DNA from 2 places in the Pontibacillus sp. HN14 genome. Region 2 is predicted to be linked to the other one. Evidence: a T-box and tRNA genes for the amino acid it is inferred to sense, from the RefSeq annotation. Region 2 holds a T-box; the other holds one or more tRNA genes.
The links. The T-box of region 2 lies ahead of argS (arginine--tRNA ligase). A T-box ahead of a tRNA ligase gene usually reads a tRNA of that ligase, here a tRNA-Arg.
Positions count from the first base shown of each region.

Region 1 (4,428 bases), on a different contig from region 2:
ATAGGGATTCCCGATATTTTGCCACAGTTCTTCTTGAAATGTAAATACCAAATTGATCATAAAGCATTTGGCTTAACGTTTGATCAGAATATGGCTTTTGTTTATTCTCCGTTCGAATCGTTTCTTTTAATAAATGTTTAATGGCTTCCGTTGACGTTTCTTGTCCATTCCTCATCCTCAAACCTTGTTGAAAGAAATCCCTTAAAGGCACAATTCCTTGTGGAGATTGAACATATTTATGACGAACAGCCCTGCTTATAGTAGATACATGAACCCCCGATACCTCAGCCACTTCTCTCATTCGTAGGGATTGCATCTCTTTAGCCCCATATTCAAAGAAAGGGACCTGTCTCTTTACGATCTCTTCCATAATAGCTTTCATATTCTGTTTCCTCTGCTCAATAGCCATCTGCAGCCACTTAGCATGTTGATACTTTTCTTCTAAATAAGCAGATGCTTCTTGATGTTCGTTTGATAAGGCGTACATTTCTTCATCGACGACCACTTTAGGTGTATTCCAAGGAGATAGTCTGACTACCCATTCGCCTTTTACTTTCAACACTTCTCCATCCGGGACAATATAATCCTCTTTCACGGAGGAATACTGAATCCCTGGCCTAGGGTGGCAAGTCTGAATGACTTCTATTGCACGCTTTGCCTCTTCCATCGAAATTCCGTACTCATCTTGGATAGACTCCATGTCCTGGTCCGCCACCCATTGAATATGGTCATAGACGAGCTGAATCATATACATAGGATGTTGGTCCCGTTTTAATTGAATCGCAATACACTCTTGAAGCGACCTTGCTCCAACTCCAGCAGGGTGCAAAGATTGGATAAATGACAAAGCCTCTTCCGTTTCTGCTAAAGAAGCCCCACATACCTTGCTCCACTCTTCCACAGTGATATCCAAATAGCCATGATCATTAAGAGAATCGATACCGTATTGGACCAAAGGAAGAAGAGTAGAAGGGATCGCACTTTCTACCAGCTGATCTTGCAAATGATCATGAAAGGACTTTTCTTGCACAGATTGAACGAACTCCAAGGAACCACTCTGTCCCCCTTTTGGAATCGGAGAAGTAACAGACACTTCAATGAGAGGATTTACTTCGGCTTGGTCTTGAAGAAAGCGTACAAGGTCTTGTCCGTTATAAGCTAGCATTTCAATAGCTTGACTCAACCTTTGCGTCATCTTCCATGTTAACCGCTGCTCTTGATTCAATTGATGCTTCACACAGACCTCCGCCCTTCCTAGAAAACGATTTCATTTACTATTATAGCAAATCTATTTATATAGAAGAAAGCCGCTTCCCTCCCATAATCGGACTACTAATCCCCGCTTTATATTAAAAGGTCCGTTGCGAAAAGAGTGCTTGGGGCGGCTGGCGATATGTAATTGAACGGCCCGGCTTTTTAAGCAATCAATCCTAGGCTTATCCAAAGATTATTAAACGAAAAAGCCCGAAGCGGAAATTCCACTTCAGGCTTCATCTCTTCCATAGAGCTATATTTCTTTACTCTTTACCTTCTTTTTCATCCGAATCTTCTTCCAAGTTATGTTTAGCCTCGTTTTCGGCCATAATCTTCTCTCTTCTGCGGTCTAGCATTTCTTCTTTCTGTTCAGGTGTTAAGTGACGTCCTCGATCAAAGCGATTGAACATATTCTTTTCCACCTTTCATGATAACTAGATTAATTTTACATTTATCCATTTCCTTTAAACGGCATTAGATAAACCTCGCGATACGCAAAACGCCTTCTCTCAATGTGAGAGAAGGCGTTTTTATAAGCGCGCTCGAGAGGATTCGAACCCCCGACAGACGTAGGACCGGAACCTACCGCTCTATCCTGCTGAGCTACGAGCGCATGTCATTAATTTTTCAGGACATATTTCATTATACGGTTCCCATTTTGAAAATTCAAGACCCATTTCACCCTGTATGACCTCTACCGCTTTTGGAGATGCTATCTTCGAGGTGATGTTCTATGTCATTGGCGGTTGGTATATGGGTATGCTTAATCTTTTCATTAATAATAATCGGAGGGCTTGGTATATTTCGTTATCCCATTCCTAGTTTACAAGATGATTCGTACGAGCCTCCTCATCATTCCCCAGGTCTTCGTAAAACTTACTATTCTCTTAGATGTTACGGATTTCTTCCTTATACCCATGTTAAAGTAGGAAGAGTTCAAGTAGATCTTGCTTTGCTAGATGTGAAAGTTGCCATTTTATTTTATAAACCTGAAGATCTATTGCATCCTGTGAGGAAACGCCGTTTGAAGAAGAGGACTAAATTCTTAATTCGAAATGGGTGGAATGTATGGGAGGTAAGAGAGAAGGATTTGTCGAAGAATATTCATCAGGCGATCTGGCAAATACGAGCCCTTAGAAAATAACGCTTATGAACGTTTAGCTTTATAGAAATGGGGAAAAAATGATTGTATGTGTAGCCGGAGCTACATACACTAATATAAGGGATCAAAAGGTCATCTACATAGTAAGCAACAAAACATCAATCCTTTTGTTTGACCTTTTTTGACCTTGCATGTATGATAAAATTAATTCGGTACTTACTTAGTGTTAGAACACGATTTAAAGGAGGAGAATTTCATGAATTTAATCCCTACAGTTATTGAACAAACAAACCGCGGTGAACGTGCATACGATATTTATTCACGTCTACTGAAAGACCGTATCATTATGCTTGGTAGCGCGATTGACGACAACGTAGCTAACTCAATTGTAGCACAAATGCTTTTCCTACAAGCAGAAGATCCAGAGAAGGATATTTCTCTATACATTAACTCTCCAGGCGGCTCCATCACGGCTGGTATGGCGATTTATGACACAATGCAGTTCATCAAGCCAAATGTAGCAACAATCTGCACAGGTATGGCAGCTTCTATGGGTGCTTTCCTTCTAGCAGCTGGTGAACCAGGAAAACGCTCTGCGCTTCCTAACAGTGAAGTCATGATTCACCAACCACTTGGCGGAACTCAAGGTCAGGCATCTGACATTGAAATCCACGCAAAACGCATCATCAAAATGCGTGAGAAACTGAACCAAATCCTTTCTGAGCGCACAGGTCAAGACCTATCCGTCATCGAACGCGACACAGACCGTGACAACTTCATGACCGCTCAAGAAGCAAAAGATTACGGCCTAATTGACAACGTATTCGAACGTAGCCAAGGCTAATTCATGCATTAGAAAAAGACCGCACTGATTATAATCAGTGCGGTCTTTCTTATGCGTAAACTTTCACCTTCGCAGAATCCCAAAGCCAAATAAATAGCGCTGTACTTACAACGTAAACATACCACTCCGGAGTAACAAATGGCGATTGATACTCATTTAATAATGGGTTTATTAACAAATGCACAAGAAAAGACCCCACCAAAAAGGAAAGGAAATACTTCAGGCTATAATTTCGATCGCCGATCTTACGTTGTAAATAGATAAGAATAGGAAGAGCAAATAATAAATAGAGTAGAAAGAAAACGGCAAAGACTAAGAAGATCGCAAAGATCATTCCTTTTGAAACATCTGCCATGAAGCTTAATTCTACAATTAAATAAAAGAACGTCATAGACACAGCTGCTAGTAATATAATGACTAGATTTCGTTTATTCATGAGATCACCTCTTCGACTTCACTCATGAACTTTCCCTCTATCTCCCCATCAAAAACGCTCCTTTTTTTGCCTCCGTTCAACAGTGTAGTTAGGGCCGTTATGTTTAATGAGCGTTTGGGGTGTCTGGGGAACGACTCGCTTTCCACGGGCGAGCTGTCGAGCCTCCTCACTTCGTTGCGGGGTCTCGTCGACCTCTTTCTCCCGTAGGAGTCTCCCCGTTCCCCAGACACCCCTGGCTAGAATTTTACGAACGGCCTTCAGCTTAAGGCCGGCAAAAAAGAAGGCATTTCCTATGTTTCCGTTATTCCCATTACAGAAAAGGTGGGCCTGGAAACTGCGAGACTCCCGTGGGCAGAAGAGCCTAGGTGAGACCCCGGAAGCCGGCTTTGCCGGCTGAGGAGGCTCACCAGCTCCCCACAGGAAAGCGAGTAGTTTCCAGGCCCACCTTCCACTCATCTAAAGTTAACGGAAACAGCGCCCAAACTATGCCAGGTCAATAATGACCTAGCAAGCCTTTATTCATAGCTAGGCGTTCGCAGAATCGGTAGAGGACGATTCCTAAAATGGCATAAAAGATCCCATTCCCGATTAACCACGAATAGTCTACCCATGAAAAGTCACCAAGAGTATACCCATGAATCATAATGTGGCGCATCATATCGACTCCTTTTACAAAAGGAGCAAAAACAAGGTAAGGGGCGACGGAAAGAGGCACAAAAGCGAATGCCATTAAGATAAATTGCAAGATTTGTAGGAACGCGTCTACTTGCTTAAAGATGACAGAGATCCCCG
Region 1 covers NZ_JAJOLR010000005.1:271,234-275,661, forward strand. The annotation lists gene rpoN (RNA polymerase factor sigma-54) at 1-1,237, opposite strand, end outside; gene LQ226_RS16270 (hypothetical protein) at 1,518-1,664, opposite strand; tRNA gene LQ226_RS16275 (tRNA-Arg) at 1,792-1,867, opposite strand; gene LQ226_RS16280 (hypothetical protein) at 1,988-2,398, shown strand; gene clpP (ATP-dependent Clp endopeptidase proteolytic subunit ClpP) at 2,613-3,200, shown strand; gene LQ226_RS16290 (UPF0715 family protein) at 3,250-3,636, opposite strand; gene LQ226_RS16295 (ABC transporter permease) at 4,130-4,428, opposite strand, start outside.
Region 1: it encodes a tRNA-Arg, which carries the amino acid that the T-box ahead of argS (arginine--tRNA ligase) is inferred to sense. The anticodon was not compared.

Region 2 (4,428 bases):
GAGCTGTCTGTAAAGCAAATGAACCATAGGATGAAATGCCGAGTGGAACATGATTTATGGGTGGAAGTAGACGTTTTCAGATTGGTTTGAAATAATTAGGGGTAGGCAGAGAAAGTCAGGAGTGAAGGAATGGAAAGAGTTTATCTAAGAGATTATAAAGAAGAAGATCAACCCTTCCTCGCAGCAATGTTACAAGATTCAGAAGTGATGAGGTATATAGGGAATGGTAGTGTGAAAGAAGAGGGAGAGGCAACTCGTTTGATAAATCGGATTCTAGAGACCTATAAAGAAGACCCAAACCTCAGGTTGAAACTTTTGATAAGAAAAGAAGATGAGGTGAAGTTGGGTCATGCGGGCATTGTTCCGCAAATGGTAGATGGTAAAGAAGAGTGGGAGATTGGTTACTGGATCGCTCGTCCTCATTGGGGAGAGGGATATGCATCAGAAGTGGCTAGATCACTGAAAGACTTTGGATTCAAAAGTCTTAAAGCGAAAAAGCTTATATCACTCATCCAGCCAGGAAACCTTGCCTCAAGAAGAGTGGCTGAAAAGCTTGGGATGAGCGTGGAGCGGTCTATCACATTTTCTGGTCAAGACGTGCTCTTGTATTCTATTTCAAATCATAAGTAGCCCACATATAATTCTTGAGGAAAACTAATCCTTCTGTTTACATTTGATACCTCGTAAGAAAGGAGGGCTAAAATGTGTTTAATTAATTTAGCTTATAAAGTGGATCAAACATATGATTTAGTTGTAGCCGCGAACCGGGATGAATTTTACCAAAGAGAAACCGCCAAAGCTCACTTCTGGGAGGATGCTCCACATATACTGGCTGGACGGGACCTTGAGAAAATGGGGACGTGGATGGGCGTTACGAAGGTAGGTCGCTTCGCTGCTCTAACTAATTACCGTGGCCCTGATGAAGAGAAAGGAGGGACACGTTCTCGTGGGGAGTTGGTTAGTGATTTCTTAAAAGGGACGGATTCACCACAAGAGTTTCTCGAGGCCGTTCATGAAAGGAAACATTCTTATCCGGGCTTTAACTTGATCGTCTCAGACGGGGATTCTTTATATTATTATTCAAACCGGCAAGGAGAGATCCGGGAACTGCAACCTGGTATCTATGGTTTAAGTAATCATTTGTTAGATACTCCCTGGCCTAAAGTCATAAAAGGGAAAAAATGGCTATCCGATTGCCTGGAGAGTCAAACAGATAATGTGGATGCATGCTTATTCCAAACACTTCAGCATGCTGAACCCGCAAATGATGAAGAGTTGCCTGATACAGGCATTCCCCTTGAGTGGGAGCGGAGTCTGTCGTCCCTGTTTATAGACACGCCGAATTACGGGACAAGAGCGTCTACGTTGGTGTACCAAAAGGGAGGACATTCAAGGTTTGTGGAACGCGTTTATAGCGACGGTAGTTTTGAGGACCGTCTGTTCGAATTATAAAGATAAAAGAATAGATTTATACAGAATAGCGACTATTAGGACTTTATCGTTCTTCCCTCTTTCATAATAATATATGGGTTGCAAGTTGAGGGGGAAATTCCTAGAATAAATTTTTCTTTACAGCTTCCATTCTTTCATATATAATTTCTTCCAATTAAACAAACGTAACCTAAGAAAAAGAGAGTAGTCGTTGGAAGACATTAAGAGAGCCGGGGACGGTGGGAGCCTGGTGGTAAGAAAGCGACGAACCGGACTTTTGAGGTATAGCTCTGAACGAAAGTAGGGGCTATCGGTACTTGCCGTTAACAAGAACCTAAGCTGACCTTTCTTTAAGAAAGGTAATGAGAGTGGCACCGCGGAAACGATACCCGTCTCTCCTCCTGTAATGGGAGGGGAGGCGGGTTTTTTGTTTAGAGAAAGGATGGAGGAAATGAAAAACGTTAAAAAGGAAATTACAAAAGCATTAGGTGACGAATTACATGAATACCTTTCACTGCAAAAGATAGATGAGCTCCTTGAAGTTCCAAAACACGAGAATATGGGGGACTTAGCTTTTCCATGCTTTGAACTGGCAAAAGTCTTTAGAAAGAATCCATCACAAATTGCAGCAGATCTCTCAGCGAGTATAAAGCTCTCACCTCTTGTGGTGTCTACTATAAAAGCGGTCGGCCCTTATGTGAACTTCTTTTATAACAAGGAAGCCTACACCAAAGAGCTTATGACTTCGGTATTGAAGAGTGCTCACACATACGGAAGCCATACATTTGGGAATGAAAAGACCATTCCCATGGATCTATCAAGCCCAAATATTGCGAAACCATTCTCCATGGGTCATCTTCGTTCTACGGTTATAGGGAATGCGGTTGGAAAGATCCTTGAGAAGTGCGGCTATAATGTAGTTCGCATCAATTACCTTGGAGATTGGGGGACTCAATTTGGAAAGTTAATTGCGGCTTATACATTATGGGGAGAAGGAGAGAAAGTTCGTAGCAATCCTATACAAGAGCTATTGGCGTTATATGTTAGGTTCCACGAAGAAGCGGAAAAAGACGCGTCACTTGTGGAAATGGGGCGCGCCTGGTTCGTAAAGCTTGAAAAAGGAGATCCGGAGGCAATAAAGCTATGGAAGTGGTTCAAGGAAGAATCTCTCCTATCATTTAAGGGGATTTATAACCTGCTAAATGTCTCGTTTGATTCGTATAAAGGGGAATCCTCCCACCACCAGCAGTCAGAAGAGATCCTTACCCTTTTAAAGGAAAAGGGGTTACTTGAAGAATCTGATGGAGCCCTTGTCGTTCGTTTGGATGAAGAGGGTCTGCCACCAGCTCTTATTCAAAAATCTGATGGAACCACCCTATATACCACGCGTGACCTGGCTGCGGCTATATTTAGAAAGAAAACATATAACCATGCTGCCTCTTTATATGTGGTGGGAAATGAACAGAGCTTGCATTTTAAACAATTAAGAGCTGTGTTGAAGAAAATGGGCTACGACTGGGCAGACGAAATCACTCACGTTCCATTTGGCATGATGCTTAAAGACGGGAAGAAAATGTCGACCCGCAAAGGGAAAGTTGTCTTCTTAGAAGAGGCGCTCGAGAAATCAATTCAGTTTGCCAAACAGAATATAGAAGAGAAGAACCCGGGTCTTAATCAGAAAGAAGACGTTGCACGTAAAGTTGGTGTTGGAGCGGTCATTTTCCACGACTTAAAGAACGATCGCTTAAATGATGTAGAGTTCTCTTATGAGGAAATGCTGAAATTCGAAGGTGGAACAGCGCCTTACTTGCAATATACGTATGCTCGTGCGAAATCTATTTTGAGAAAAGCGGAGGGGGACGTTACTTCCTATTCTTTCAATGCAGAGGACTGGGGTTACGCTTGGTCTGTAGTACAAAAGGTAGCCGCATTCCCTGAAGTGATTGAACAAGCTGCCCATTATTACGATCCTTCAAAAGTGGCGAAATATTTATTAAAACTGGCACAATCCTTTAATGCCTATTATGCGAATGTACGCATTTTAGAAACAGGTTCCTACCAGAATGGCCGCCTTGCGTTGACGGAAGCAGTCGCTATTGTGATCGGTGAGGGACTACGCCTTCTGGGAGTTGAGGTGCCTGAAGAGATGTAGATCCTTAGATAGAAGAGGCTTAGTAGAAATAGGGAAGAGGTCAACACTCTTCCCCGTTTTCTAGCAATCTTTAAAGTGTTTAGGTGTTCTCTCTTCTTACTCAATCGGAAAAATGTACACTAAGTACTTGAATTCATTCTCTAATCCTATCTTCCGGGCAATAGCATTCGAAGGTGTATTTGCCTCCTCGCAATCCCAATAAGGCTTCATCCCCTTATCTAAACAATCTTTCACTACGGAGCGAGCTGCTCTTTGAGCTAACTTATTTCCCTGGTAGGTCTCTATTGTTTCTATATCCAGGGCGTGAGTATTCTCCGCTACAAATCCTGAGAAACATAAACTTACGATTCTCTTTCGATGGACTACGCAATACCCTATTCCTTTTTGAAAAAAGTCCTCTGGGGAAGACCAGAATTCTAATAGTTTAGAGTGTAAAAAATCTATATTCTCAATGGTGAGACTTTTATTCTCGAAAAGTTCTCTACAGATTTGGAATACGTTATAATCTTTTTCAATAGGAGGTACATTTGTTTCTTTAACTTGGCTTTTCCTTAACTTATAAACACTTTGATGACTTACATTCATAGGACGTTGTTCAAAGATACGCTCTATTGTTTGATCCCAACCTGAATGATTCCCTATGGCTATAAAATGCTTCAACCCGAGCTCCTTTGCTTCAGGAAAAATTACGTCATCGATAAATTCATTTAAATCATGATTAAACTCTTCATTTCCTTCATCTCCTATGAAGAAAAACCCATCATGGTTACCTAACCAAATTAGTCCTGTTGTCGGAGAATCAGTATGATCTACAAAGATTCGACCTCGGTTATTTCCTTCTATTA
Region 2 covers NZ_JAJOLR010000001.1:1,244,722-1,249,149, reverse strand. The annotation lists gene LQ226_RS06455 (GNAT family N-acetyltransferase) at 130-630, shown strand; gene LQ226_RS06450 (NRDE family protein) at 703-1,452, shown strand; T-box leader at 1,615-1,831, shown strand; gene argS (arginine--tRNA ligase) at 1,874-3,583, shown strand; gene LQ226_RS06440 (GNAT family N-acetyltransferase) at 3,680-4,428, opposite strand, start outside.